4 regions of the Burkholderia sp. AU33423 genome follow, and region 4 is predicted to be linked to each of the others. Evidence: predicted binding sites of a transcription regulator. Region 4 holds the regulator's gene; each other region holds the start of a gene.

Region 1 (7,258 bases), on a different contig from region 4:
TCGGCTGGCACGAGGCGCGTGTGCCGACGATCGCGACGTCGGTGCCGCGCGGCGCGTTCGCATGGGTGACGAAGAAGATGAAGGGCGAGGTCGGCATTCCGCTCGTGACCACCAACCGGATCAACCGTCCCGAAGTGGCCGAGCAGATTCTCGCGGACGGTTGCGCAGACATGGTGTCGATGGCCCGCCCGCTGCTCGCGGATGCGGAGTTCGTGGTCAAGGCCGCGCAGGGCCGTGCCGACGAGATCAATACGTGCATCGGCTGCAACCAGGCGTGCCTCGATCACGCGTTCAAGAACAAGATCGCGTCGTGCCTGCTGAATCCGCGCGCGTGCCACGAGACGGAACTGAAATACACGCCCGCCGCGCAGCCGAAGCGCATCGCGGTGGTCGGCGCGGGGCCGGCCGGGCTCGCATGCTCGACCGTGCTCGCGCAGCGCGGCCATCAGGTCGACCTGTTCGATGGCGCGGCCGAGATCGGCGGCCAGTTCAACATGGCGAAGCGGATTCCGGGCAAGGAAGAGTTTCACGAAGCGCTGAGCTACTTCGGCCGCCAGGTCGAACTGACCGGCGTGAACCTGCACCTGAACCGCCGCGTCGATGCGAGCGACCTGATCGCGGGCGGCTACGATGAGATCGTGCTCGCAACCGGCGTCGCGCCGCGCGATCCGAAGATCCCGGGGCAGGACGGGCCGAACGTGCTCAGCTACATCGACGTGCTCGCGGGCCGGCAGCCGGTCGGCCGGCGTGTTGCGGTGGTCGGCGCGGGCGGGATCGGCTTCGATGTCGCCGAGTATCTGGTGCAGGAGGGCGAATCGCCGGCGCTCGACCTGGAAGAGTGGAAGGCCGAGTGGGGCGTGACCGACCCGGCCGCGACGCGTGGCGGCGTGACGCGTGCGCAGGCGACCGCGCCCGCGCGCGAAGTGACGCTGCTGCAGCGCAAGGCCGCGCCGCTCGGCAAGGGGCTCGGCAAGACGACCGGCTGGATTCACCGCGCGACGCTGAAGATGAAGCAGGTGAAGATGATCGGCGGCGTGAACTACGAACGGATCGATGCGCGTGGCCTGCACGTGTCATACGGCGAGCAGCGCACCGATCACGAGCTGATCGAAGCCGACACGATCGTGCTCTGTACGGGGCAGGAGCCTCAGCGCGCGTTGCTCGTGCCGCTGCAGGCGGCCGGGCGCTCGGTGCACCTGATCGGCGGCGCGGAACTGGCCGCCGAACTCGACGCGAAGCGCGCGATCGATCAGGGCTCACGGCTCGCCGCGCGGCTGTAACGGGCGGTCGCTGCAACGGCCACGGAGAAGGTACGCCGCGTGGCGATGAACCGCCTGCGCGGCCGTTCGCGGCTCACCGTCTGCTGCACCGATTCGCCGGCGCAGGACTGAAACGAGCCGCCACGCCGGCCGCGTCGCCACGCAACGTGGCGGCGCTACCCCGACAGACCGTGGCGGCGATTGGCCATCACACGGCTCAGGCCGCTTCGGCCCGTTCTTCCTCTTCCGCTTCCAGCATCGCCTTGACGATCAGGTAGATGGCCGGCAGGTCGTCATCGTCGCGGCGCCAGTCGACCGGCTCCTCGACATCCGCGGCGACCAGGCGGCTGTCGCGCAGCCGGATGAACGCGTCGACGACGGCCGGATCGTTGCGGCTCAGGAAGCCGGCATTCGAGAATGCCAGCTCTTCGACGTTCAGCAGCGCCTGCCAGCTCATCGTGCGGACGGCCGCGGGATGGGTGCGGCGCCGCAGGCCGAGCGCCCGCTGCGCGGGGCCGCCCGCGACACGCTGCAGATCGACGACCGCCCGCTGCGCGGCGCGCTCGAAGTGGACGGGGTTGAAGCCGGGTTGCTCGGGATCGAATGCGGATGCCTGGAACATGGTCGCCTCACAAAAGTCCGTTCGTCTGTGAATGACGGAATTCGGGTCAAATGGTGCAAAAGCACTGTAAATATATACAGTGTTCGGCGCGGTTTCAAGCCCCGGATGAAGGATTTCGTGCGATGGCGATCGAAGCGGGCGCCCGCACCGGGCAGGCGACCGCTCTACACCGCTGCCGCGATCGTCTCCCGCAACCACCGATGCGCCGGATCGCGATGCACGCGTTCGTGCCACAGCATCGACATTTCGTAGCCGGGCACGTCGACGGGCGCTTCCACGACACGCAGCGCGGGCACGTCGCGCACCAGACGCTCAGGCACCATCGCGACGAGATCGGTGCTGGCCACGGCCGACATCACGAACAGGAAATGCGGCACCGACAGCACGACGCGCCGCGTGGCGCCCACCTTCGCGAGCGCTTCGTCCGTCACGCCGATGAAGCCGCCACCGTCGGGCGACACGATCACGTGCTCGAGCGTGCCGAACTGCGCGAGGGTCGGGCGCCGCTTCAGCTTCGGGTGCCCGGCGCGGCCGATGAGCACGTAACGCTCGGCGAACAGCGGCAAGCGTCGCATGCCGGGCGGCGACGCTTCGGTCATATGAAAGACGAGATCGATGCCGTTTCGTTCGGTATCCTGCTCGATGCGCGGCGGTACCAGCTCGACCACGGCGAGGCGCGTCGCGGGTGCGGCCGAACGCAGCGTGTTCAGCGCGGGCAGTACGATCGTCGATTCGCCATAGTCGGTCGCGGCCACACGCCACGTGTTCGTCGCGGTCGCGGGATCGAACGGCGTGGCCGGAATCACCGCGCGCTCGACCGCTTCGAGCGCATCGCGCAACGGTTCGCGCAGCGCTTCCGCGCGCGCGGTCGGCCGCATTCCACGCGGCCCCGGCAGCAGCAGCGGATCGCCGAACACGTCACGCAGCTTCTGCAATTGCACGCTCACCGACGGCTGCGACATGTTCAGTTTTTCGGCCGCGCGCGTGACGTTGTGCTCGGCGAGCAGCACGTCCAGCGTGACGAGCAGATTGAGATCGAGTCGTCTGAGATTATTCATGGCTATACCTGGAATATCAGGAATTCATTTCAAATATACCGTTGGCGGCGGCATCCTGCTGTCATTCAATCCACGGAGTACCGAACATGAATGTGCTGATCGTCTATGCCCATCCCGAACCGCGTTCGCTGAACGGCGCATTGCGCGACTTTTCCGTCGCGCATCTCGAAGCGGCCAGCCACACGGTGCAGGTGACCGACCTGTATGCGATGAACTGGAAGGCAGCATTCGACGCGGACGACTTGACCGGGCGTGAGCCGGATGCGCGTTTCGATCCGTCGAACGACTCGAAGCACGCGTTTGCAACCGGTACGCAGCGCGAAGACATCGTGCGCGAGCAGGACAAGCTGCGGTGGGCCGATGCGGTGATCCTGCAGTTCCCGCTGTGGTGGTTCTCGATGCCGGCAATCATGAAGGGCTGGTTCGAGCGCGTGTATGCGTGCGGCTTCGCTTACGGCGTGGGCGAGCATTCCGACACGCACTGGGGCGATCGCTATGGTGAAGGTTCGTTTGCCGGCAAGCGCGCGATGGTGATCGTCACGACGGGCGGGTGGGAGTCGCATTACAGCCCGCGCGGCATCAACGGGCCGATCGACGATGTGCTGTTTCCGATCCAGCACGGCGTGCTGTATTACCCGGGGTTCGATGTGCTGCCGCCGTTCGTGATCTACCGGACGGGGAAGATGAACGAAGCGCGCTTCGACGAAACGCGCGCGGCGCTCGGCAAGCGCCTGGACGAACTGTGGACGACGCAGCCGATTCCGTTCCGCCGGCAGAACGCGGGCGATTACGAGATTCCGGCGTTGACGCTGAAGGACGAAATCGTGCCGGGGAAGGTGGGATTTGCGGCGCATCTGGCGCACGAGCATGGATGATGCATGGCGCGGCCCGCGAGAGAAAGCGACGCGCGGGCATATCGACACCTGCGCCCAAATGAAGTAGTTTCCGGTGATCGACACGATTCGTCTGCACAATAAGCCGGCACGGTCTGTGCAGCGAATCGGTCTCGACGGAGAACAACAACGATGACTTTCGAACCACCGGGCCACGCAGAACCGATCGATGACAACCGCGCCGTCCTGCTGATCGAACTCGAAGCCGGCGGCTATCTGACGGAGGAGCAGGCGGCGCGCGTCACCCAGTGTCTGAGGGACGCACCGGCCGAGCTTCCCGACACCGATTCCGCGCGCAAAATGCTCGACTGGCTGATCGCCGAGGGCTATACGACGGCGGACGCCGAAGCGAAAGCCACGCATGAGCTGCTGGACGGCCGCTACGCGAGCGGCAACGCGAAACTCATCCTGCTGACGATGCTGGAGGAGATCGATCCGCCCCGCTTCAAACAGCATCTGGAAGAAACGGTCGCATCGATGCAGCGCGAGCAAAAGAAGAAGCAGATGCTGATCGGCTTCGGCGTCCTGGCTGCCGCGCTCGCGGTGGGCGCCTACCTGTTGTGGCCCGCATCGGCGCCCGCGTGCGGCGCGTCGAGCACCACCAAGGCGCTGAATTCGCTGTTGTTCGACGCGCGCAGGGACATGATGCTCAAGAACCCGATGCAGATGCTCGAACAGGGCAGCAAGTCGTTTCCGCACGTCAGCAACCCACGTGAAGTCGGCTACGACGAGGCCAATCGGGCGCGCGGCTGCCTGGCGGACGTGAGTATCGCCGACGAGCACGCGACGCTCGGCTATGTGGTCCGGCACGACGACAAGGACAAGAGCGCGTTTGTCGTGCAGACGTTCCCGCCCGAATACGTGACGGCTCGCTACAGTGCGCAGGGTCTCGATCCGAAGCTCGGCGCACCGCTCGGCCGCGACGTCATCAGCGCGGCTTTCATGGCGGGCGTCGCGCAACTCGACAAGAACGTGTCGGCGCGCATGCCGCGCTACGGCAAGCCGATGTTCGGCGACGACAAGCCGACGACGCTGACGAGCAACGTGCTCGGTGTCATGCCGGCCGCCGACTGCAAGCAGATCGACGGCGACCACGTGTCGTGTCCGTTGCTGATCGATTATCGCGACCGGCTGCTCGGTGCGATCGGCGCGCCGTCGATGCTGCAGTTGAAGGGCGATTTCACGTTCGTCAAGGACGGCAGCGGCTGGAAAACCGCCGACGATTTCGACAAGACGCTGATGCAGGCGATCGTCGCACGACGCGTCGCGAAGGTGTATGGCGACGACGTCGCCGACAAGATGGACACGAAGAAGTAGGGCGCGCGGCAACCTGATCTACCGCTGCGGATGACGAAATGAAACGGGCGGCCTGCGAGGCAATCGCAGGCCGCCCGTCTTTCTTGTCAGTGCTCGACCATATGCTTACCGATCGTCTTCCCGCACCGAAGACGGATGCCGGCACAGCGCCCGCACTTCCATCTCCATATACGGAAACAACGGCAGCTGACTCAGCAGGTCATGCAGCTGCTGCACGCTTTCGACATCGAAAATACTGACGTTCGCATACTGCCCGGCGATCCGCCACAAATGCCGCCAGGTCCCTTCGTTCATCAGCCGCTGGCACATCGCCTTTTCTTCCGCCTTCAGCGTGGCTGCCTTGACTGGATCCATGTCCGTCGGCAGACGGACGGTCATTTCCACATGAAACAGCATCCTGCACTCCTTGCGTTATCGGTTCGTCGAATCGGAAGGCCACTCACGCCTGGGCGCGGGCCCGCTCGACTTCGCTGCCCGGCACGTCCGGCTTTTCCTTGAGCAGCGAGAAATCGAAGTCGATCAGCGCGAACTGCCCGTCGACGCCATACGGTTTGCCTTCCGCGCCTTCGGCCTGCTTCACCGGCGGGATCAACCCGTCGCGCGTCGCGAACGCGAAGTCGTCCCACAGATGCGGATCGCCATCGATGTTGATCTGCGTCGTCAGCTTACGATAACCGTCCGCCGAAACGAAGAAGTGAATGTGCGCCGGACGATGGCCGTGGCGGCCGAGTTGGTCGAGCAGTTGCTCGGTCTTGCTGCCCGGTGGCACGCTGTAGCCGACCGGCAGCACGCTGCGGAAGCTGTAGCGGCCTTCGGCGTCGGTGCGGATCGAGCGGCGCAGGTTGAACGCGGGCTGCGACTGATCGAAGTACGAGTAGTTGCCGAGATGGTTCGCGTGCCATACCTCGACCAGTGCGTTCGCGATCGGCGCGCCATCGTGGCCGAGCACCTGGCCGCGCATGATCAGCGTCTGGCCCGGATCGGTGCCGTCGTCGAGACGCGCATGGCCGACCGATTCCGGCGCACCGGCGACATACAGCGGACCTTCGATCGTGCGCGGCGTGCCGCCCTGGATGCCGGCCTTTTCCTCGGCTTCGTCCATGCGCACGTCGAGGAAGCGCTCGAGGCCGAGGCCTGCCGCGATCAGCCCGAATTCGCGGCCGGCTTCGTTCAGGTAGTTCAGCGCCGTCCAGAATTCGCTCGGCTGCACGTCGAAGTCCTCGATCGTGTAGCAGATGTCCTTCACGATCCGGTTGACGATCGCGCGCACGCGCGGGTTGCCCGGCTTCTCGGCGGCGTCGTCGAAGGTCTTCAGCAGTGCGTCGATGGCTTGCTTGTTCATCTGTGTCTCCGGTTTCGGTTGTCGTGTGGGGATCAGCGGGCGTCGCGTCGCATCCGTTCGATGCGGGCCCAGTCGAACGTGATGCCGAGGCCGGGCGTCGCCGGCAGGTGCAGCTTGAAATCCGCGTAGCGCAGCGGCTCGACGAGGATCTCCTCGGTGAGCAGCAGCGGGCCGAACAGTTCGGTGCCCCATTTCAGCGAGTCAAACGTGCTGAACAGTTGCGCGGACGCCATCGTGCCGGCCGCGCCCTCGAGCATCGTGCCGCCGTACAGCTCGATGCCGGCTGCCGCCGCGATCGACGCGACGCTCGCCGCACCCTGCAGGCCGCCCGATTGTGCGATCTTCACCGCGAACACGTCGGCCGCGCGATCCTGCGCGAGCGCGAATGCATCGACGGGGCCGTGCAGCGCTTCGTCGGCCATGATCGGCACCTGCGCCAGTTGCGTGAGGCGTTTCAGGCCCGCGCGGTTGGTCGCGGCGATCGGCTGCTCGACCAGGCTCACGCCGGCTTCGGCGAGTCGCGCGCCGGCCCAGATCGCGTCGGTTTCGCTCCACGCCTGGTTCACGTCGACGCGTACGTCGCCGCGTTCGCCGAGCGCGCGCTTGATCGCGATCACGTGCGCGACGTCGTCGGCCACCGCGTTCGAGCCGATCTTCAGCTTGAACGCGCGGTGGCGGCGCGCGTCGAGCATCGCCTCGGCTTCCGCGATGTCGCGCTGCGTGTCGCCGCTCGCGAGCGTCCATGCGACATCGACCGCATCCGTCCG
Region 2 (7,258 bases), on a different contig from region 4:
ACTTTCCGCCGACCGTCCCCGCTGCGCACCCGCCATCAATCCTGCGCGTAGATGTTCGAGTCCTTCGTCTCCTTGACGAACAGCAGGCCGATCACGAACGTGGCCAGCGCGATCACGATCGGATACCAGAGGCCCGAGTAGATGTTGCCCTTCGCCGCGACGATCGCGAACGCGGTGGCCGGCAGGAAGCCGCCGAACCAGCCGTTGCCGATGTGATAGGGCAGCGACATCGACGTGTAGCGGATCCGCGTCGGGAACATCTCGACCAGCATCGCCGCGATCGGGCCGTAGACCATCGTCACGTAGATCACGAGGATCGTCAGGATCACGATCGTCATCGGCCAGTTGAGCTGCGCCGGGTCGGCCTTCGCCGGGTAGCCGGCCGATTTCAGCGTCGACGCGAGCGTCTTGTCGAACGCCGCGCCCTGCGCCTTCGCGTCGGCTGCCTTGCCTTCATAGGCGGGGATCACCGTGTCGCCGACCTTGATCTGGGCCGTCGCGCCAGCCGGTGCCGCGACGTTCTCGTAGTTCAGGCCGGCCTTCGCGAGCGCGCTCTTTGCGACGTCGCACGAGTTCGTGAACTTCGACGTGCCCACCGGGTTGAACTGGAACGAGCAGGCGGCCGGATCGGCGATGACCGTGATCGGCGCCTTCTGCGTCGCGACCTCGAGCTGCGGGTTCGCGTAGTGCGTGAGCGCCTTGAACAGCGGGAAGTAGGTCAGTGCCGCGATCAGGCAGCCCGCGAGGATGATCGGCTTGCGGCCGATCTTGTCCGACAGCGAGCCGAAGAACAGGAAGAACGGCGTGCCGATCAGGAGTGCGATCGCGATCAGGATGTTCGCACTCGCACCATCCACCTTCAGCGTCTGCGTGAGGAAGAACAGCGCGTAGAACTGGCCCGTGTACCACACGACGGCCTGGCCGGCGGTCAGGCCGACGAGCGCGAGGATCACGATCTTCAGGTTCTTCCACTGGCCGAACGCTTCGGTCAGCGGCGCCTTCGACGTCTTGCCTTCCGCCTTGATGCGCAGGAACACCGGCGATTCGTTCAACTGCAACCGGATCCACACCGACACCGCGAGCAGCAGGATCGACGCGACGAATGGCACGCGCCAGCCCCAGCTGCCGAACGCTTCCTCGCCGATGAGCGTGCGGATGCCCAGGATCACGAGCAGCGACAGGAACAGGCCGAGCGTGGCGGTCGTCTGGATCCACGCGGTGTAGAAGCCGCGACGGTTGGCCGGCGCATGCTCGGCGACGTAGGTCGCCGCGCCGCCGTACTCGCCGCCGAGCGCGAGGCCCTGCAACAGCCGCATCGCGATGAAGATCACGGGGGCGGCGATGCCGATCGACGCGTAGCCGGGCAGGAAGCCGACCACGAACGTCGAGAGGCCCATGATCACGATCGTCACGAGGAACGTGTGCTTGCGGCCGACGAGGTCGCCGAGGCGGCCGAACACGATCGCACCGAACGGCCGCACCGCGAAGCCGGCCGCGAAGCCGAGCAGCGTGAAGATGAAGGCGGCGGTTGGATTGACGCCGGAGAAGAAGCTCTTGCTGATGTAGGCCGCGAGCGAGCCGGCCAGGTAAAAGTCGTACCACTCGAACACGGTGCCGAGCGACGACGCGAAGATCACTTTCTTCTCTTCGCCCGTCATCGGCGAGTGGGAAATTTGCCCGCCTAACGTTGCCATGAGTCGTCTCCAAGTCCCTTGATATAGATGTGCGGCCGCCTTGGGTGGACGGGCCTGTCGAGGATTATTGGTACGGAAACTTACGGCCGACTGACTCGCGCGTGCAAAACGACTGCAGGTTAACCCGCGCCGAATCGATTGTTTCGTGCGCCCATCGTGGCGCGAAGTGCTTTGAACTTCTGGTAAATCTCAGATTTTGACCCAGTCGGGGCGTGCTGCGGCGGCGCACGTCAGGGTTAATCCGGGGCGGTTTCGGCCAGCGGCAAGCTGACGCGCACGAGCGTGCCGGCGAGGCGCGGTGCGTGCTGGTACACATGATCGTCGAGCGTCAGCGTGCCGCCGTGCTGCGTGGCGATCTCGCGCACGATCGCGAGTCCGAGGCCGCTGCCGTCGCCCTCGCGGCCGAGGATCCGGTAGAAGCGCTCGACGACGCGCTCGCGTTCGGCGGCCGGGATGCCCGGCCCCGTGTCCTCGACTTCGAGATGCACGAGTCGCGCCGCGGGCTCGGCGCGCACGCGCACCGTGATGCGGCCGCCGTCCGGCGTGTAGCGGATCGCGTTGTCGATCAGGTTGCCGAGCATCTCGCGCAGCATCACCGGATTGCCGTCGACGTCGAGCGGCGTGTCGTCCGTCGAGTCCGGCGGGCCTTCGTAGCCGAGATCCATCCGTTTCGCGAGCGCGGCCTGCACCCAGTCGCGCACCGCGCGCCGCGCGAGCGTGGCGATCTCGACCGGCTCGAACGTCAGCCCGCTCGCGCGGTTCTCGGCGCGCGCCAGCGCAAGCAACTGCGTGACGAGCCGCGCGGCCTGCTCGGAGCTCGTCGCGATCTGCTCGAGCGAGCGCTGCACGTCGGGCGGGACGGGGTGGCGCAGCGCGAACTCGGCCTGCGTGCGCAGGCCCGCGAGCGGCGTCTTCATCTGATGGGCGGCGTCGGCGATGAAGCGCTTCTGCAGCGCCATGTTCTGTTCGAGGCGGGCGAGCAGGTCGTTGAACGACGTGACGAGCGGCTCGATCTCGGGCGGCGCGCGCTGCGCCTCGACCGGCGACAGGTCGTCGGGCCGCCGCGCGCGGATGTGCGCCTGCAGCGCGTTGAGCGGCGCGAGCCCGCGCGACAGCCCGAACCAGACCAGCAGGATCGCGAGCGGCAGGATCACGAACTGCGGCAGGATCACGCCCTTGATGATGTCGTTCGCGAGCGCGTTGCGCTTGTCCAGCGTTTCGCCGACCTGCACGAGCACGGGCTGCGGGTTGCCCGATTGCGGCAGCGCGACCGTCGTATACGCGACGCGCACGTCGTTGCCGCGCAGCAGGTCGTCGCGGAACATGACGACGCCTGGCGGCGGGCGGTCCTCGTCGCGCGGCAGCGGCATGTCGGCTTCGCCCGCGACCAGCTCGCCGCGTGTGCCGAGCACCTGGAAGTACACGCTGTCGACGTTGTCCGCGCGCAGGAAGTCGCGGGTCTGCTCCGGCAGCGTCAGCTCGGCGACACCATTCACCGGATGGATCTGCCGCGCGAGCACATAGGCGTTGGTCTCGAGCGCGCGGTCGAACGGGCCGTTCGCGATCGTCTTCGCGACCAGATAGGTGACGGCGATGCTCATCGGCCACAGCAGCAGCAGCGGCGCGAGCATCCAGTCGAGGATCTCGCCGAACAGCGAGCGCGGGCGCGGCGCCTCGGGCGCATCGGTTTCGTCGGGCGGCGCGAACGGGTTCTCGTAGCGCGCGTCGCGCGCTTCGTCGGCGGCCGACGACGGCGCGCCGGTCGGGGGGCGGGTATGGGCCGGCGTGGCCATCGCGGCGACGCCCGGGTTCAGCGCAGCGGCGTGCCGGCCACCGCGGGCTGGGGCGCTGCCGTGTCGGCCGGCGCGGCGGGCGCGACCTTTTCGAGGCAATAGCCGAGGCCGCGCACGGTCGAGATTCGTACGCCGCTGGGTTCGATCTTCTTGCGCAGCCGGTGCACGTAGACTTCGATCGCGTTGTTGCTGACTTCCTCGCCCCACTCACAGAGATGGTCGACGAGCTGCTCCTTCGACACGAGCCGGCCGATCCGCTGCAGCAGCACCTCGAGCAGGCCGAGCTCGCGGGCGGAGAGGTCGAGCACGTGATCGTTCGCATACGCGATCCGGCCGACCTGGTCGAACGCGAGCGAGCCGTGGCGCACGACGGTCGGGCCGCCGCCCGCGCCGCGCCGGGTCAGCGCGCGCACGCGCGCCTCGAGCTCGTTGAGCGCGAACGGCTTGGCCATGTAGTCGTCGGCGCCGAGGTCGAGCCCCTTCACGCGCTCGTCGACGCTGTCGGCGGCCGTCAGGATCAGCACGGGGAGATTGGAATTGCGGGCGCGCAGGCGCTTGAGCACGTCGAGCCCGGGCATTTTCGGGAGCCCGAGATCGAGGATCAGCAGGTCGAATGTCTGCATCGACAGCGCGGTATCGGCGTCGACACCGGTCTTCACGTGGTCGACCGCATAGCCCGATTGGCGGAGTGACCGGGTGAGGCCGTCCGCGAGTATGCTGTCGTCTTCCGCGATGAGAATTCGCATGGTGCTGACCGATGGCCGGCGGGGCGTTCGCGCCGGCCGGCTGTCTCCGAAGTTATTCGTGTACAACGCTCTGCATTGCGGGCTTGCACAAAACACTGTTTTTTTATACAGTGTCTGCATTCGTGGGCAGCGCTTGAAAGTGGCGCGCCTCTAACAGACGCTGCTCATCATAGCAAAGGACGATTCATGGAAGATAGCAAGAAGGGCTCCGGGATGACCGCCGAGAAGAGCAAGGCGCTGGCCGCCGCGCTTGCCCAGATCGAGAAGCAGTTCGGCAAGGGCTCGATCATGCGCATGGGCGACGGCGAGGCGGCCGAGAACATCCAGGTCGTGTCCACGGGCTCGCTCGGTCTCGATATCGCGCTCGGCGTCGGCGGCCTGCCGCGCGGCCGGGTGGTCGAAATCTACGGCCCGGAATCGTCCGGTAAAACCACGCTCACGCTGCAGGTCATCGCCGAACTGCAGAAGATCGGCGGCACCGCAGCCTTCATCGACGCCGAGCACGCGCTCGACGTCCAGTACGCGTCGAAGCTCGGCGTGAACGTGCCGGAGCTGCTGATCTCGCAGCCGGACACCGGCGAGCAGGCGCTTGAAATCACCGACGCGCTGGTGCGCTCGGGCTCGATCGACATGATCGTCATCGACTCGGTCGCGGCGCTTGTGCCGAAGGCCGAAATCGAAGGCGAGATGGGCGATTCGCTGCCGGGTCTGCAGGCCCGCCTGATGTCGCAGGCGCTGCGCAAGCTGACCGGCACGATCAAGCGCACGAACTGCCTGGTGATCTTCATCAACCAGATCCGGATGAAGATCGGCGTGATGTTCGGCAACCCGGAAACCACGACGGGCGGCAACGCGCTGAAGTTCTACTCGTCGGTGCGTCTCGACATCCGCCGGATCGGCTCGATCAAGAAGAACGACGAGGTGATCGGCAACGAAACCCGCGTGAAGGTCGTCAAGAACAAGGTGTCGCCGCCGTTCCGCGAAGCGATCTTCGACATCCTGTATGGCGAAGGCATTTCGCGTCAGGGCGAGATTATCGATCTCGGCGTGCAGGCGAAGATCGTCGACAAGGCCGGCGCCTGGTACAGCTACAACGGCGAGAAGATCGGCCAAGGCAAGGACAACGCGCGTGAATTCCTGCGCGAGAATCCGGAAATCGCACGCGAGATCGAGAACCGCATTCGCGAATCGCTTGGCGTGGTCGCCATGCCCGATGGTGCAGGCCAGGACGAAGCCGAGGCGATGGACGAAGAAGAGTGATGGTCGGGCGCCGAGGTCAGGCTGGCGAGCCGGAGGAGAGCGACGTGCCCGAAGCGGCGGGTCGCTCCGGCCGGCGAGCCGGATCCTCGGACGCCGATCGGCGGGGCGCAGGCAGCGATGCCGCGAACCGCACCGCGACGAGGGCATCCGACGATGCCCTCGTTTCGTTTGAGATTGCCGCACCGGACGATCCGTTCGACGACGATGAATCGTTCGACGCGCACGACCGCTCCCGCCGTCGTGTTTCCGGTGTCAGCTTCCCGGGCGATCGCGCAGCCGATGCATCGGCGCCGGCCAGGGAGGATGTTTATACGCGCAGCAGTCAGCATCCGCGCCGCACACGTCGCGCGCCGGGTGCTTCTTCCAGCACGTCATCAGGTGACGCCCCGGGCGCTACCGAGCGCAAGTCATCGAAGCCTCAGCGATCGCTGAAGGGCCGCGCGCTCGGCTATCTATCCCGCCGTGAATACAGTCGCACGGAACTCGCGCGCAAGCTCGCGCCCTACGTCGGCGAAGACGAGTCCGTCGACCCTGTGCTCGATGCGCTGGAAAAGGAAGGCTGGCTGTCCGATGCGCGCTTTGCCGAGAGTCTCGTGCATCGTCGCGCGTCGCGTGTCGGCGTCGCACGCATCGTCAGCGAGCTGAAGCGTCATGCGGTGGGCGACACGCTCGTCGAGGAGGTGAATGCCCAACTCCGCGAGACCGAATGGGCGCGTGCGCAGGCGGTCTGGCGCAAGAAATTCGGTGCACTGCCGCAAACGCCGGCCGAGCGTGCGAAGCAGGCGCGTTTTCTCGCCGCACGCGGCTTCTCGAGTGCGACCATCGTGAAGTTGCTGAAGGTCGGCGACGATTTCCTGATCGACGACTGACCGCGCCGATCGCGCGCGTGGCGCGCGATTTTGCTGCAACGCAACCGCTTCCGGACAGGCGGGAATACCCGCCGTCGCGTCCACCTGTCTCAAATACCCAATATGCTAAAATCCACGGGTTTTCCTCTTCGGCCTCAACCTCCAGCATGCCGCTATCCGAGCCCGTGCCCCGTCAGTTGCGACATCAACGCGCAATCCGAGCGGAAGCTTACGAGCGCGGCGACGGCTTGTGGGACATCGAAGCCTGCCTGACCGACCACAAGCCGCGCGATGTCGCGCTTGCGTCGGGCATCCGGCCCCAGGGCCTGCCGATCCACGAACTCTGGCTGCGCGTGACTATCGATCGTGACCTCAATGTCGTCGACGCCGAAGCGTCTTCGGAATGGGTTCCCTATCCCGGTCACTGTCAATCCGCCACTCCCGCCTATCGGGCCCTCATCGGGCTCAATCTCTTCCGCAATTTCCGCCGCAACGCGAACCGGCTGCTCGCCGGCGTCGCAGGCTGCTCCCATCTCACCGAACTGTGCGCCGTGCTGCCGACGGCAGCGATCCAGGCGTTCGCCGGTGACGTGTGGAACGTGCGCGAGGAGGGGGGCGAAGGGCCGGATCATGACGGCGTGCACGACGAAGCGCCTTTCCAGCTCGGCCGCTGCCGGGCGTTGCGGTTCGACGGCGAGATCGTGCGGCAGTACTACCCGCGCTGGTATGGCGCGAGCGGGCCGGACGTGCCCGGTGAAGGCAGCACGAAGGAATGAACGGAAATCATTCGAAGAAGCGTCTAAAGCGACTTTTCATCCAACTCTCAGACTGAAGGGAATCACGCATGAAGATTCACGAGTACCAGGGTAAGGAAATCCTGCGGAAATTCGGAGTCGCGGTACCGCGCGGCAAGCCGG
Region 3 (7,258 bases), on a different contig from region 4:
GCACGAAGCCGCGCTGCTGCATCTTCGCGGTGAAGCCGACGAGACGCGACAGCGGATCGGCGACGCGCGGCGTGATGAAGCTGCCCGCCCCGCGCGCCCGCTTGATCAGCCCCTGCTCGACCAGCAGCGCGAGTGCGCGACGGGCCGTGATCCGCGACACGCCGACCGACACCGACAGCAGCCGCTCCGACGGCAGCGCCTCGCCGGCCCGCCACGCGCCGGCGTGAATCGCGCTCGCCAGGTTGCGGGCGAGCTGCAGATAGAGCGGCGTATCGCTGAGGGGATCGGGCGCCAGTTCGGACCAGCCGGTTTCCATGTGCCTCCGGGTGTCGGACGACGACCGCAGGCCGTCGAAAGTGAGGGCATTATATAACCACCATAATACCAGTCAACGAACTGGTATTAGCGTTGCCGAAATCGCCGGAAGCCTTGCCCGGCAAGCGTTTTAGCCCTCACAAACCCTTTGTTTACAACGAAGTACGGGATAGGGATTTACCCGGATTGGTATGCAAGGGGACAGGTCAAGTACGTGGTTCGGCCAGGTTTTGGGCACGAATATGAGACCTGGATAGAACCAGTTGAGCCAACTGGTATGCACGGATGGCGAGGCACTGCGCGTGCTGCGGCGCGCGCCGGTTGTGTCAGTGGAATTCGCGGCTCGACGTGCGCAGGCCGCCGAGCAGCGGCGTCAGATCCTCGAAATGCTGCACGACGAGGTGCCTCACGTCGCTCGCGACCTGCCACACGCCGGACGCGGCAAGCAGCCGCGAATCGAGGGTTTCGCGGCGCTGCCGCGCGAGCAGCTCGGGCCGGACGATCAGGTTCACGCAGCCCGTTTCGTCCTCGAGCGTCATGAACATCACGCCTTTCGCGGTGCCCGGCATCTGCCGTGCGGTCACGAGCCCGCACGCGCGCGCGAGCCGCCCGTCGGGGCGGTCGTGCAATTCGGCCGCGGACGACAGCCGCCGCGCGCGCAGTTCGGGCCGCAGCAGCGCGACGGGATGGCGGTTCAGCGTGAGGCCGGTGGTGTGATAGTCGGCGAGGATGTCGTCGGCTTCCGACGGCGCGCCGAGCGCAGGCTTCTCCACTTCGTCGATCGGCGCGGTCGCGAGCAGGTCGCGTTCGGGGGCGGCTGCAACCGCTTGCCATAGCGCATCGCGGCGATGGCCGGCGAGCGTCGCAAGCGCGTTCGCGGCGGCGAGCGCTTCGAGATCGCGGCGTTCGAGCTGCGCGCGACGTGCGAGGATATCGACGTTGTCGAACGGGCCGGCCGTGCGCGCGGCTTCGATGCGGCGTGCGGCGGCTTCGCCGAGCCCCCGCACGAGCGACAGGCCGAGCCGCACGGCGGGCTGGCCGTGCGGAGGCGGCTGGTCGGGCAACGCTTCGAGCGATGCTTCCCAGTTGCTTTGCGTCACGTCGATCGGCCGCACCTGCACGCCGTGCCGCTTCGCGTCCTGCACGAGCTGCGACGGCGGGTAGAAACCCATCGGCTGGCTGTTCAGCAGCGCGGCGAGGAAGATCGCCGGTTCGTGGCATTTGAGCCAGCTGCTGGCGTACGCGAGTTTCGCGAAGCTGGCTGCGTGGCTTTCGGGGAAACCGTAATCGCCGAAGCCCTTGATCTGTTCGAAGATCTGTTCGGCGAAGTCGGGCGGATAGTCGCGCTCGCGCATCCCGTCGACGATCTTGCGGTGATATTTCTCGAGATTGCCCTTGCGCTTCCACGCGGCCATCGCGCGGCGCAGTTCATCCGCCTCGCCGGGCGTGAAGCCTGCCGCGATCATCGCGATCTGCATCACCTGTTCCTGGAAGATCGGCACGCCGTACGTACGCTCGAGTGCAGGCTTCAGGTCCTCCTTCGGATAACTGACCTTTTCGAGTCCCTGGCGGCGTTTCAGATAGGGGTGCACGGCCCCGCCCTGGATCGGCCCCGGCCGCACGATCGCAACCTCGATCACCAGATCGTAGTAAGTCTCCGGGCGCAGGCGCGGCAGCATCGACATCTGCGCGCGCGATTCGATCTGGAACACGCCGACCGTGTCGGCACGACAGATCATGTCGTAGGTCGCCTTGTCATCCTGCGGAATGTGCTTCAGCGTGAACGGCTCGCCATCCGGCTCCGGCGGCCCGCGCCACGCGGTACGCATGTCGAATGCGCGATGCAGCGCCGACAGCATGCCGAGCGCGAGCACGTCGACCTTCATCAGCTTGAGCGATTCGAGGTCGTCTTTATCCCACTGGATCACGCGCCGCCCGTCCATCGCCGCGTTCTCGACCGGCACGAGCCGCGTGAGCTTGCCGCGGCTGATCACGAAGCCGCCCGAGTGCTGCGACAGATGACGCGGAAAGTTGAGGAGCCGCGCGGCGAGCCGGGCCCATGCCTGGATGAGCGGCGTCTCGGGATCGAGCCCGATCGTCGAGAATTGCTGCAGCAGGTCGCGGCTACCGTCGAACCAGCGATGCGCTTTCGCGACGCGATCGACCAGCATCGGATCGACGCCGAGCGCCTTGCCGGTTTCGCGCAGCACGCCGCGCGGACGATACGTCGATACGGCGGCTGCGAGTGCTGCGCGGTTGTGTCCGTATTTTTCGTAGATATGCTGAATCACCTCTTCCCGGCGCTGATGCTCGAAGTCGACGTCGATATCGGGCGGCTCACCGCGTTCCGCGCTGATGAAGCGCTCGAACAGCATCGTGCTTTGCTCGGGATTCACCTCGGTGATGCCGAGGCAGAAGCAGACGACCGAGTTCGCCGCCGAGCCACGCCCCTGGCACAGGATGTTCTGGCTGCGCGCGTATTTGACGATGTCGTAGACGGTCAGGAAGAACGGCTCGTAACTCAGTTGCGCGATCAGGTCGAGTTCATACCGGATCTGCTTCGACACCTTCTCCGGCACACCTTGCGGATAGCGTGTGGCCGCCCCGGCCATGGTTTCCTGCTCCAGATAGCTCGTCGGCGTATGCCCCTTCGGCACGATCTCGTCGGGATACTCGTAGCGCAGCGAGTCCAGTTCGAAAGGACACGCATCGAGAATCGCGCACGTCTCCGCAATCTCCTCCGGCGAGAACAGATTCCCGATCCGGTTCCGCCCACGCAAATGCTGTTCCGCATTCGGCGCAAGCGCATACCCGCACTCGGAAACCGGCATGCCGACGCGAATCGCCGTCATCACGTCCTGTAGTTCCTTGCACGAGCGCCGGTGCATCGTCACGTCGCCCAGCGCGACGATGCGCACGCCGCGCCGTTCGCCCGCCGCGCGAATCTCCTCGCGCTGCGCACCGTCCAGCGCGCGCTGCAGTTGCACGAGCCCGAGCCGCGCCCGCTCGCCGAACGTCGCGCGAAACCACGCGACCTGCGCATCGAGTACATCGGCACGTACCGGATACGCGGGCACGAGGATCGCAAAGCAGTCGGGCATGCCGCGCAAGTGCGCAAACTCGGCAGGCGGCGCCGACAGCATCCGCGACGTCAGCTTGTAAGTGCCCTTCGGCGACGCCATCCTCCGCCACGAAATCAGTTCGGACAGGTTGCCGTAGCCTTCACGATTTTGCGCAAGCAACACGAGCCCGAACGCGCCCGGACCCGGATCGTGGCCGGGTGCGACTTCATCCGGCGTAACTTCGAAATACGAACCGATGACGAGCGGCAACCCCTTCGCCTTCGCCGCGACGTGCATGCGCGGCGCGCCGGCAAGCGAGCATTCGTCGGTGATCGCGATCCCGCGATAGCCGAGCTCGAACGCGCGCTCGACCAGTTCCTCCGCATGCGACGCGCCATGCAGGAACGAAAAGTTCGAACGGCAGAACAACTCCGCGTAATCGGGCAGCCAGCTGAATTCCGCAACCATGACCGTTCACCCGAACAGGCCGTGCAGGAACCAGCGCGGCTCGGCCTCGCTCCCCGCCCGCTCCTTGAACACCCAATAGCACGCACCAGCCTCGTCCTGCGCGACGCAGTAATCGCGCGCAGCGAGCTGACCGTCGAACCATCCGGCCTCGATCCGCTCCACCGACGACATCATCCTGAGCGGCGTATGAAATACCGGCCGCTCCCCGCGCATCAACAGCGGCAGCGGCTCCGCCAGCAACCACGCCGGCCTCGGCGGCACGGCCGGCGGCCCGCCGGCCGGCTTGCCGGCCTGCGCGTCGAGCGGCAGCCAGCGGTTCGCCGCCTCGGGCCGGTGATCGGCGACGGGCGCCGCGCGCAGCACGTTGTCCGCGCCGAGCCGCGCGACCAGCAGCTCGAACAGCCGCGCGCGCGTCTCGCGCGTGCCGCCCGGCTCGGGGAACAGATCGTCGGCCGGCGGCGCGACCGATTCGACGCGCGTGGCCTTCAGACGCACGGCAATCACCGCGGCCGGCAACTCGACGCGCGCGAGCCGCTCGCCGAGCAGCCGCATGAAATGCGCGTCGTCACGCACGGGCGACGCGAACGCGAGCTCGAGCGGCGTCGGCGGCACGGCCTGGCGGCCGCGCTCGTGTTCGAGATCGAACGTCATCGCGGCCAGCGACAGGTGCCGCGCGGCCAGCCAGCCGCACAGCTGCACGACGAGCCGCCGCGCCACGAACAACACGGCTTCCGCGTATTCGACCCGCTCCTGCAATTCGAGCCGCACGTCGAACACCGGCGGCACCGCCATCCATGCAAGCGGCTCGACCGCGTCGCCATACGCACGATCGAGCGCGGCCAGCAACGCGGGACCGCAGCGACGCTGCAGCCCCGCGCGCGGCAGGCCGCGCAGATCGGCGAGCGTGCGGCAACCGAGGCCGTCGAACCAGCCCGCATACGGACGCGCGTCGGGCAGCAGCACACAGGGCAGCCTGTCGAGCGCACGGACAAGCGAGGCCGGGCTCGCGACGCGGCGCCGGATGCGCGCACGAGCCGACACACGCGCGAGCAGCCACGCACCGCCCCCGGTCGGCGCGGCGGACAGGCGCGCCGCATAGCCGAGCGCCGCGAGCGTCGCGCGGACCTGGCGGCACAGCGACGGCAACCCGCCGAACAAGCGCAGGCTCGGGCCGACGTCGACGAGCAGCGTGGCTTCGTCGCCGAGCGCGACGCACGGCGAGAAGCGCAGCAGCGCGAGCGCGACCGCGCGCAGCGCATCGGCCTCGCGCGCGGGATCGCGTTCGACGAGCTGCGTGTGCGGCGCGAGCGTGAGCACGCCGCCGCGCTTCATGCCCGCGCGCACGCCCTGCCGGCGCGCGGCCGCGTCGGCGATCAGCACGACCCCCTGCTCGAGCACCGCACAGCCTGCGCCGCCGGCGTCGCCCGCCTCGCCGTCAGACGGAGGCGCGACGCACACGTCGAGCGGCAGGCGCGGCAGATGGATGCCGAGCAAGACGCGCATAGCGGCTCTCCACGATGGGCGACGGCAGGTCGAGCACGAGCGGCTCGCTGCGGGCGGGGCCGCGACGCTTGACGATGTCGAGGGACACGCCGCCCGGCACCGGGTACAGCGCGACGCGCAGCACGGCCGGCGACGGCTGCCGCTCGGCCGACAGCGGGCGCAGCATCACGAACAGCGTGTCGCCCGTGCGCGCGGCCGCGAGATGCAGGCGCCGCAGCGCATCGGGCCGCGCGTCCTGCCACAGCAGCAGCGCGCCGCAACAACCGGTCTTGAGTGCCTGCTCGGCGGCCCACAACGCATCCGTGTGGCTGCCGGCACGCAACCACAGCAGCGCGTCGGCCGGCACGCCGAGACTGGCGAGCGCGGTCGCATGCGGCGACTGCGGCGGCGCGACGAGCGCGAGTGGCCGCCGGGCGCTGACGGTGCGCGCGAGCGCGGGCGCGAGCAGCCGCATCTCGCCGCAGCCCGGCTGCGCGGCCAGCAGTTCGACGAGCCCGCCGACCGGCCAGCCGCCGCCCGGCAGCTCGGCCGACAGCGGCGCGAAGCCGGTCTCGATCGTGCGCGGACCGCCGCGCGCGAGCTGCGAGCCGCGCCACAGCGTTATTCCCCCCGTCATCGAATACATACTTGAGTCGAGGAGAGCATCGATAGAACTCGCCCGTTCCTTGGGGGCACGTATCTGCGAAGCGGCCGCGTCGGTACGATTCACGATCAGGCTCCCGAATACTGTATAAATATACAGTCATTCTAGCGCAAGATTTCGAGATTGCGGGGACCCGCCGAGATCCAGCCGCCGTATCCGATCTGCCCTCGGTCGAGGGAGCGCTTAGGGTTCCTTTGACTCCCGTGCCACTTTCCGGTGAGACCCACCTCGGCCTGGCGGTGCTGTAGCCCCGATTCAATAGCCAAAGTAATCATGGACTTGCTGACTACACGATGCAGTGGGGGGCAGTGGTGGTGACTGGCGGCTCTGCCGAGCGAACCCCGAGGCGCCAAGCTGGCATCCGGCATGCTTATAACGCAAGCTTTGGCGGGCCATAGATGCCGTAGTTCGGCCCAGTGCCGCTCACGGCGGCGCTCGATCGGTAGCCAGCGACGAAGTGACCGAGGATGTATTTGCCGCTACCTCCGACCGAAGCATCGATCTGGAACGCCGCGAATGCGACGATCGGCACATAGGATTTAGTCGCGCTTTGCGAAACGACGGGCATGACTACCGTCGCGCCAACGGGCACCGAACCATAGAGAGCAGTTTTCGTACCAGGGACAAGATAGATATTGTCGCCAATACTCAGTGGTGCGGGGTTTCCGTTCTCCATGAGCCCGGTCAGCGTTGGCACGTCGTTGGCGTTTGCCAAGAATGATGTCCATGTGCCGGCAATGCACGCCGCACCATACAATTGCCCGTTGGTAATCAGGATCTCGTACGGCCCGCCGGTCAGCGGGTTCACAAGCGGCTGGTTTGTCGCCGAGTTCCAGTACAGCCCATAAACGCACTCGTCTACCGCGATTGGAAACACCCCTCCGGCACCGATCTCGCCGGGCGACGTAACGACGGCGACGGCGGTCGCGGTCCCGGACGCGCCCGGAATCCCAAGTAGGCGTCCCAGAAGCAACGGGATCTGGCCGCCATTGACGTTTGTCGTGCGAGAAACGGTTACCTGCACGCCAGGAGCATCGTAAGTGCCGGGCTTAATGGACGTCGATTGCATTCCATACGGGCTTCGCGCCAAATTCCAATAGCCGGTGGATACAGTGCCCGTCGATAGGACTGCCCCAGCAGCTCGATTCAGGGTGACAGCATTGTTGGCCGCGACCGTGGCTTGGGACCAATTCAGCGTCGATGCGCCGGCGGAAGTCAGCTTCGCAGCACCGGCCAGCGCAGCTGCGTCGGCGGCATTCTGCAGCTC
Region 4 (7,258 bases):
CGGCATCGTGTCGGTCACGCCGCGGATGTGGCCGGATACGACCGACACCGCGCCGAACTCGCCCATCGCGCGCGCATTGCACAGGATCACGCCATACAGCAGGCCCCACCTCACGTTCGGCAGCGTCACGCGGCGGAAGATCTGCCAGCCCGACGCGCCAAGCACGCGCGCGGCTTCTTCCTCGTCGGTGCCTTGCGCCTGCATCAGCGGAATCAGTTCGCGCGCGACGAACGGGAACGTGACGAAGATCGTCGCGAGCACGATGCCCGGCACCGCGAAGATGATCTGCACGTCGTGCTCCTGCAGCCACGGCCCGAGCCAGCCTTGCGCGCCGAACAACAGCACGTATACAAGGCCCGAGATCACCGGCGACACCGAGAACGGCAGGTCGATCAGCGTCGTCAGCAGCGCCTTGCCGCGGAATTCGAACTTCGCGATCGCCCACGATGCACACACGCCGAACACGAGGTTCAGCGGCACCGCGATCACGGCGACGGTCAGTGTCAGCTTGATCGCCGACCACGCATCGGGATCGGCCAGCGATTCGAAATAGAAGCCGACGCCCTTGCGCAGCGCCTCGACGAACACCGCGGCGAGCGGCACGACGAGGAAGAATGCGAGGAACGCCAGCGCGATGCCCGTGAGCAGCCAGCGAACGACGCGTGACTCGCTGACGGGGTCGAGCCGTTTCGCGGCGCGTGCGGCCGGCGACGGGGTTTTCAGCACGACGGTGGCCTCCTGGCTCATTGCTGGCCTCCTGCTGCGGTAGCGATGACGGCGGCGGGCGCGGGGCCGCTCGCGCCCTTGCTCGTGCGGCGCTGCAGATACCACTGCAGCGTGTTGATCAGCAGCAGCATCAGGAACGACACGACGAGCATCACGACCGCGAGCGCGGTCGCGCCCGCGTAGTCGTACTGCTCGAGCTTCGTGATGATGAGCAGCGACGTGATCTCGGATTTCATCGGCACGTTGCCGGCGATGAAGATCACCGAGCCGTATTCGCCGAGCGCGCGCGCGAACGAGAGCGCGAACCCGGTGAGGAGCGCCGGCAGCACGGCCGGCAGCACGACGCGGCGGAACGTCAGCCAGCGCGACGCGCCGAGGCACGCGGCGGCCTCTTCCTGCTCGCGCTCGAAATCCTCGAGCACCGGCTGCACCGTGCGCACGACGAACGGCAGCCCGATGAAGGTCAGCGCGACCAGCACGCCGGCCGGCGTGAACGCGATCTTGATGCCGAGCGGCGCCAGATACTGGCCGACCCAGCCGTTGGTCGCGTAAACGGCCGCGAGCGAAATGCCGGCGACCGACGTCGGAAGTGCAAACGGCAGGTCGACGATCGCATCGACGAGCCGCTTGAACGGGAACGTGTAGCGCACGAGCACCCACGCGACGAGGAAACCGAACACGGCGTTGATCAGCGCGCCGCCGAGCGCGGCGGAGAACGTCAGCCGGTACGACGCGAGCACGCGCGGCGACGTGACGGCGGTGACGAACTGCTCCCACGACAGTGTCGCGGTCTTCAGGAACGTGGCGGCGAGCGGTATCAGCACCACGAGGCTCAAATAGGCCACCGTGATGCCTAGCGTCACGCCGAAACCGGGCAGCGCGCTCGGCTTGCGAAAGGTGTACGTCGTCATCGGATGCTCTTGCTGGGTCGGTGCTGCTCATGGGTCCGACGCAAACGCCGGCGCAGTGAATCGCGCCGGCGGGCCGTCGGGGATGCGGCGCGCTATCGTGGCGCGCCGCTGTCGTTATGGCGTTACTGCGGCTTGTAGATCGAATCGAACACGCCGCCGTCCGCGAAATGCGTCTTCTGCGCATTCGTCCAGCCGCCGAAGGTATCGTCGACCGTGTACAGCTTCAGCTTCGGGAACTGCTTCGTCAGCTCCGCCGGCACGTTCTTCGAACGCGGCCGGTAGTAGTTGCGCGCCGCGATCTCCTGGCCCTGCGGGCTGTACAGGAAGTTCAGGTATGCATCGGCCAGCTTGCGCGTGCCCTTCTTGTCGACCACCTTGTCGACCACCGCGACGGGCGGTTCGGCCAGGATGCTCACCGACGGCACGACGATCTCGAACTTGTCGGTACCGAATTCCTTGACCGACAGGAATGCCTCGTTTTCCCATGCGATCAGCACGTCGCCGATCCCGCGCTGCACGAAGCTCGTGGTCGCGCCGCGCGCGCCCGAATCAAGCACACCGGCGTTCTTGTAGAGCTTCGTGACGAATTCCTTCGCCGTCTGCTCGTTGCCGCCCGGCTTGTGCACCGCATAGGCCCATGCGGCCAGGTAGTTCCAGCGCGCGCCGCCCGACGTCTTCGGATTCGGCGTGACGATCGAGATGCCCGGCTTGGTCAGGTCGTCCCAGTCCTTGATCCCCTTCGGATTGCCCTTGCGCACCAGGAACACGATCGTCGACGTGTACGGCGACGCGTTGTCGGGCAGGCGCTTCTGCCAGTCCTTGTTGACGAGCCCCTTGTTCGCGAGGGCATCGATGTCGTACGCGAGCGCCAGCGTGACGACGTCGGCCTGCAGGCCGTCGAGCACCGAGCGCGCCTGCGCGCCCGAACCGCCGTGCGACTGCTTGAAGTTGACGGTCTCGCCCGTCTTCGCCTTCCACTCCTTGCCGAACGCCTGGTTGAAGTCCTGATACAGCTCGCGCGTCGGGTCGTACGACACGTTCAGGAAGGTCGTATCGGCCTGTGCGTGCGTCGCGACGCCCAGCGCCGCCGCCGCGCCCAGCGCGAGTGTTGCGATCAGGCGGCCCACTCCGCCCACCAGCCCCGTGTTGCGCTTGCCCATCCTTGGTTCTCCAGTGTTGTCGGTATTGCGATGTCGGGCCAGTCTAACGAACGGGTTACATGATTAAAAATAATCGTTCCTTATTTTTTAATACTCAAAAGTGCTAACGCAGACGGGATGGACGGTTGTGGCGGATGAACCGGCGTCCGGGCGTCGTGAAATCGCGTCGGAACCGGCGTGATCGCGTCGAACCTCAAGTAACACTTGAAATTCGCGGACTACTGTATAAAAATACAGCTCACTGTCTATCCATACAGTTGAGCCATGACCAAACTCACCGCCCGTCAGCAGCAAGTGTTCGACTTGATCCGTCGCGCGATCGAGCGCTCCGGATTCCCGCCCACCCGTGCCGAGATCGCGGCCGAACTGGGCTTCAGTTCGCCGAATGCGGCCGAGGAGCACCTGCGCGCGCTGGCGCGCAAGGGTGTGATCGAGCTGGCCGCCGGCGCGTCGCGCGGCATCCGCCTGCTCGGCATCGACGATGCCCCGCACCAGTTCACGCTGCCGCACGCCGGCCTGATGCAGTTGTCGCTGCCGCTCGTCGGCCGCGTCGCAGCCGGTAGCCCGATCCTTGCGCAGGAGCACATCTCGCAGCATTACGCGTGCGATCCCGCGCTGTTCTCCAGCAAGCCCGACTACCTGCTGAAAGTGCGCGGCCTGTCGATGCGCGACGCCGGCATCCTCGACGGCGACCTCCTCGCCGTGCAGAAGCGCACGGAAGCGAAGGACGGCCAGATCATCGTCGCGCGCCTCGGCGACGACGTCACGGTCAAGCGCTTGATGCGCCGGCCTGGCGGTCTCGAACTGATCGCGGAGAACCCGGATTACGAAAACATCTTCGTCAAGGCCGGCAGCGCGGAATTCGCGCTGGAAGGCATCGCCGTCGGGCTGATTCGCTCGGGCGAACTCTGACATTCCGTCTCGCTAGGAGAACATCATGGAACGCCTTGCCCGTCTGCTGCCTTTCCGTCAATTCGGCCGCCTGCGTCACCTGCGCGGCCGCACGCCCTGCGCACCGCTGTCCGCGGCGGCGCCTGTGCAAGAAGAAGTCGCAGTCGAACGGCAGGCGTCCCTGCTGCCGTCGGCGCTACCCGCTTTCGCGCGGGTATCGCTGAACGCCGGCCTGAATCACGCCGAACCCGCGCGCCGTGCACCGGTGCGCGTCTATCACGGCCGTTCGCGCCTGATCATGGTCGGCACGATCGATGCCGTGTGCCGGATGATCGATCGCTGCATCGCAGAGGAACGATCGGCCACGCCAGGCGGTCTCTGATTGCGGAACATCCCCGCACCGGAGGCAACGTGACCGGATCTTCGGGCCGCGCATGGCGGCTCAAGCCCCTGCTGATCGCCGTGCTGGCCGTCGCCATCATTACGGCGATCGGCTATGCGTACGCGTCGCCGTACGTCGCGCTCGGTCGCCTGAAATCGGCGATCGATGCGCGCGATGCGCAAGCCATCAGTGAATATGTCGATTTCCCGTCGCTGCGCATCAGCCTGAAGCAGCAGGTCACGGAAGAGTTGATGCGCCGGATCGACGCGGTGAAGAAAAACAATCCGTTCGCGGTGATCGGCGCGCTGATCGGGTCGGCACTGATCGGCCCGCTGGTCGATGCGTACGCGACCCCGGAAGGCGTAGCCGCGCTGATGAGCGGATTGCCACCGCGTGGCAATCCAGGTGAGCGTCCACCCGAATGGTCGAATCTGCCGCCGGGCAGCAATGCGCCGGCTGCGCCTGCAGCCAATCCGGCTCCCCCGGCGAGCGCAGCCGCTCCGGGCAGCAATGCGGCCGCTCCAACTGCGTCATCGCCGCCACCCGCCGCTGCCGCACCGGCCAGCCCGGTCGATGCAACGCATACGCCGCACCAGCAGCAAACCAGCGCCGGGTACCGGAATATCGATGAATTCGTCGTGACCTACCAGCGCAGTGCCGACGGCACGCGCTATGCGGCGATATTCCACCGCTTCGGCCTGTTCTCGTGGAAGTTGTCCGCGATCGACATGCACGCTTGACCGGTCTTGAATGGCCGCGGTCAGCGCCCGGCCCACGGACGTGACACGACGCCCGACCGGCACGATTCGCCGGTCAGGCAGTCATCGAATCATTGGATCATTTGCCGTTCGCCGTGGCCGCTTCACGCTCCCGCGCGATTTCTTCCTTCTGCTCCTGCGCCGACGAACACGCAACCAGGATGCTGCAGTTCACGCGATCGAGCAGTTGCGTGTTGCCCGACCCCATCCACCATCTGGACAACCCGCTGCGGCACCGATGGCCGACGACGACGAGGTCGGCCTTCAGCTCCGTCGCGAGATTCGCGATTTCGTCGATCGGATAGCCGAACGCGAAATGGCCTTCGGCCTGCACACCGCGCTCGCGCAGCCAGTTCACCCCTTCCTGCAGGATTTCACGCGCGGTTTCCTCGAACCGGCCGCACGCGACGTCGGTCAGCAAACCCGCGCTCTGTGCAATGCTCGAGCGCATGTCGACCACCGACAGCAAATGCGTCTCGGCCTTCAGGTCCATCGCGAGATTGGCGCCACAACGCAGTGCCTTGCGTCCTTCGAGCGTGCCGTCGTAACACAGCAAAATCTTGTTGTAGCTAGCCATGAAACCTCCCTGTCGCAACACCGAGCCTACGCATTCATCATGGTGCGCCGCAATTCAGGACGCAAGGGATGGAAAACGCTGATTCGCCCCGCTCGGCTCGCGCGCGATGATGCAGTGCACGATCGGTGCGTCCATGCATCGCACCGTGCAGGCATGCCCTGAAGAGACGCAGCCGATGCACTAGAATGGCCCGTTCGTACTCCAGCGGGCCATCAGGCGCCGGCGTCGTGCGCTTCGGTCATGCCCGTGTGACACGCAATCGTCCGATCGGTTCGCCAACCGGCCATGCATCCGGCAGCTGCGGAACGCTTCCGCGCCCGCCTACAACGACAACATGCCCATGTCCGTTGCACCGATCGATTTCCGGAACGTCGAAAAGCGCTATGGCGACAAGCTCGTCGTCAACGGCCTGTCCTTCACCGTCCAGGCGGGTGAATGCTATGGCCTGCTCGGGCCGAACGGCGCCGGCAAGACCACCACGCTGAAAATGCTGCTCGGCCTCACGCATCCCGACGCAGGCACCATTTCGCTCTGCGGCGAACCGGTTCCATCGCGTGCGCGGCATGCACGCCAGCGCGTCGGAGTCGTCCCGCAGTTCGACAATCTCGACCCCGACTTCACCGTGCGCGAGAACCTGCTCGTCTTCAGCCGCTACTTCGGCATGTCGGCGCAGGCTGCGCACGCGCTCGTGAAGCCGCTGCTCGAATTCGCGAAGCTCGAGAACAAGGCCGATGCGAAGGTCGGCGAGCTGTCGGGCGGCATGAAGCGCCGCCTGACGCTCGCTCGCGCGCTCGTCAACGATCCCGATGTGCTGGTGCTCGACGAGCCGACGACGGGCCTCGACCCGCAGGCGCGTCACCTCATGTGGGAGCGGCTGCGCTCGCTGCTCGCGCGCGGCAAGACGATCCTGATCACCACGCACTTCATGGAAGAAGCCGAGCGCCTGTGCGACCGCCTGTGCGTGATCGAGGAAGGCCGCAAGATCGCCGAAGGCGCGCCGCACGCGCTGATCGAATCGGAGATCGGCTGCGACGTGATCGAGATCTACGGGCCCGATCCGGCCACGCTGCGCGACGAGCTGTCGGCATTCGCGAAGCACACCGAGATCAGCGGCGAGACGCTGTTCTGCTACGTGAGCGATCCGGAGCCGCTCAGTGCACGACTCAAGGGTCGCACGGGGTTGCGCTATCTGCATCGCCCGGCCAATCTTGAAGATGTGTTCCTGCGGCTCACGGGCCGCGAAATGCAGGACTGATCGATCATGGACGTCCGCAACTATTCCACCGCCGCGCCGTCGGCACCCCCGCGCGTGTCGCGCTTCGCGATCGCCATGCCCGCGAACGCGACCAACTGGATCGCCGTCTGGCGGCGCAACTATCTCGTCTGGCGCAAGCTCGCGCTCGCGTCGATGTTCGGCAATCTTGCCGATCCGATGATCTATCTGTTCGGGCTGGGGTTCGGGCTCGGGCTGATGCTCGGCCATGTCGACGGCGTGTCGTATATCGCGTTCCTCGCAGCCGGCACGGTCGGATCGAGCGTGATGATGTCCGCGAGCTTCGAGTCGATGTATTCGGGATTCTCGCGGATGCACGTGCAGCGCACGTGGGAAGCGATCATGCATACGCCGCTCGCGCTCGGCGACATCGTGCTCGGCGAGATCGTCTGGGGGGCCAGCAAGGCGATGCTGTCGGGGGCCGCGATCATGCTCGTCGCGGGGGCGCTCGGCTATGCGCGGTTTCCGTCGATGCTCGCGGCGCTGCCCGTGATCGCGCTCGCGGGCCTCGCGTTTGCCAGCATCGCGATGATCGTCACGGCGCTCGCGCCGTCCTACGATTTCTTCATGTTTTATCAGA

Evidence for each region. The regulator LexA, encoded in region 4, represses DNA repair genes until DNA is damaged. The targets are predictions, from matches to a motif close to ACTGTATNNNNATACAGT.
Region 1: the regulator LexA is predicted to act here: its motif matches at 1,945-1,962, upstream of CFB50_RS22255 (DUF2471 family protein).
Region 2: the regulator LexA is predicted to act here: its motif matches at 4,328-4,345, upstream of recA (recombinase RecA).
Region 3: the regulator LexA is predicted to act here: its motif matches at 6,074-6,091, upstream of imuA (translesion DNA synthesis-associated protein ImuA).

Annotation. Positions count from the first base shown of each region.
Region 1 is NZ_NKFH01000007.1:817,332-824,589, forward strand. Features, by position in the region: gene CFB50_RS22250 (NADPH-dependent 2,4-dienoyl-CoA reductase) at 1-1,280, shown strand, start outside; gene CFB50_RS22255 (DUF2471 family protein) at 1,477-1,881, opposite strand; gene CFB50_RS22260 (LysR family transcriptional regulator) at 2,046-2,939, opposite strand; gene CFB50_RS22265 (NAD(P)H-dependent oxidoreductase) at 3,026-3,814, shown strand; gene CFB50_RS22270 (hypothetical protein) at 3,965-5,149, shown strand; gene catC (muconolactone Delta-isomerase) at 5,255-5,545, opposite strand; gene catA (catechol 1,2-dioxygenase) at 5,589-6,491, opposite strand; gene CFB50_RS22285 (muconate/chloromuconate family cycloisomerase) at 6,524-7,258, opposite strand, start outside.
Region 2 is NZ_NKFH01000005.1:466,221-473,478, reverse strand. Features, by position in the region: gene CFB50_RS14710 (MFS transporter) at 36-1,694, opposite strand; gene CFB50_RS14705 (sensor histidine kinase) at 1,931-3,487, opposite strand; gene CFB50_RS14700 (response regulator transcription factor) at 3,505-4,233, opposite strand; gene recA (recombinase RecA) at 4,420-5,493, shown strand; gene recX (recombination regulator RecX) at 5,493-6,362, shown strand; gene CFB50_RS14685 (DUF2889 domain-containing protein) at 6,509-7,117, shown strand; gene sucC (ADP-forming succinate--CoA ligase subunit beta) at 7,186-7,258, shown strand, end outside.
Region 3 is NZ_NKFH01000005.1:693,000-700,257, forward strand. Features, by position in the region: gene CFB50_RS15710 (GntR family transcriptional regulator) at 1-316, opposite strand, end outside; gene CFB50_RS15715 (error-prone DNA polymerase) at 642-3,845, opposite strand; gene CFB50_RS15720 (Y-family DNA polymerase) at 3,852-5,348, opposite strand; gene imuA (translesion DNA synthesis-associated protein ImuA) at 5,281-5,973, opposite strand; gene CFB50_RS15730 (pilus assembly protein TadG-related protein) at 6,362-7,258, opposite strand, start outside.
Region 4 is NZ_NKFH01000004.1:1,284,874-1,292,131, reverse strand. Features, by position in the region: gene cysW (sulfate ABC transporter permease subunit CysW) at 1-747, opposite strand, end outside; gene cysT (sulfate ABC transporter permease subunit CysT) at 744-1,637, opposite strand; gene CFB50_RS08780 (sulfate ABC transporter substrate-binding protein) at 1,760-2,797, opposite strand; gene lexA (transcriptional repressor LexA) at 3,062-3,709, shown strand; gene CFB50_RS08765 (hypothetical protein) at 3,735-4,070, shown strand; gene CFB50_RS08760 (DUF2939 domain-containing protein) at 4,100-4,810, shown strand; gene CFB50_RS08755 (universal stress protein) at 4,908-5,405, opposite strand; gene nodI (nodulation factor ABC transporter ATP-binding protein NodI) at 5,746-6,660, shown strand; gene CFB50_RS08745 (ABC transporter permease) at 6,667-7,258, shown strand, end outside.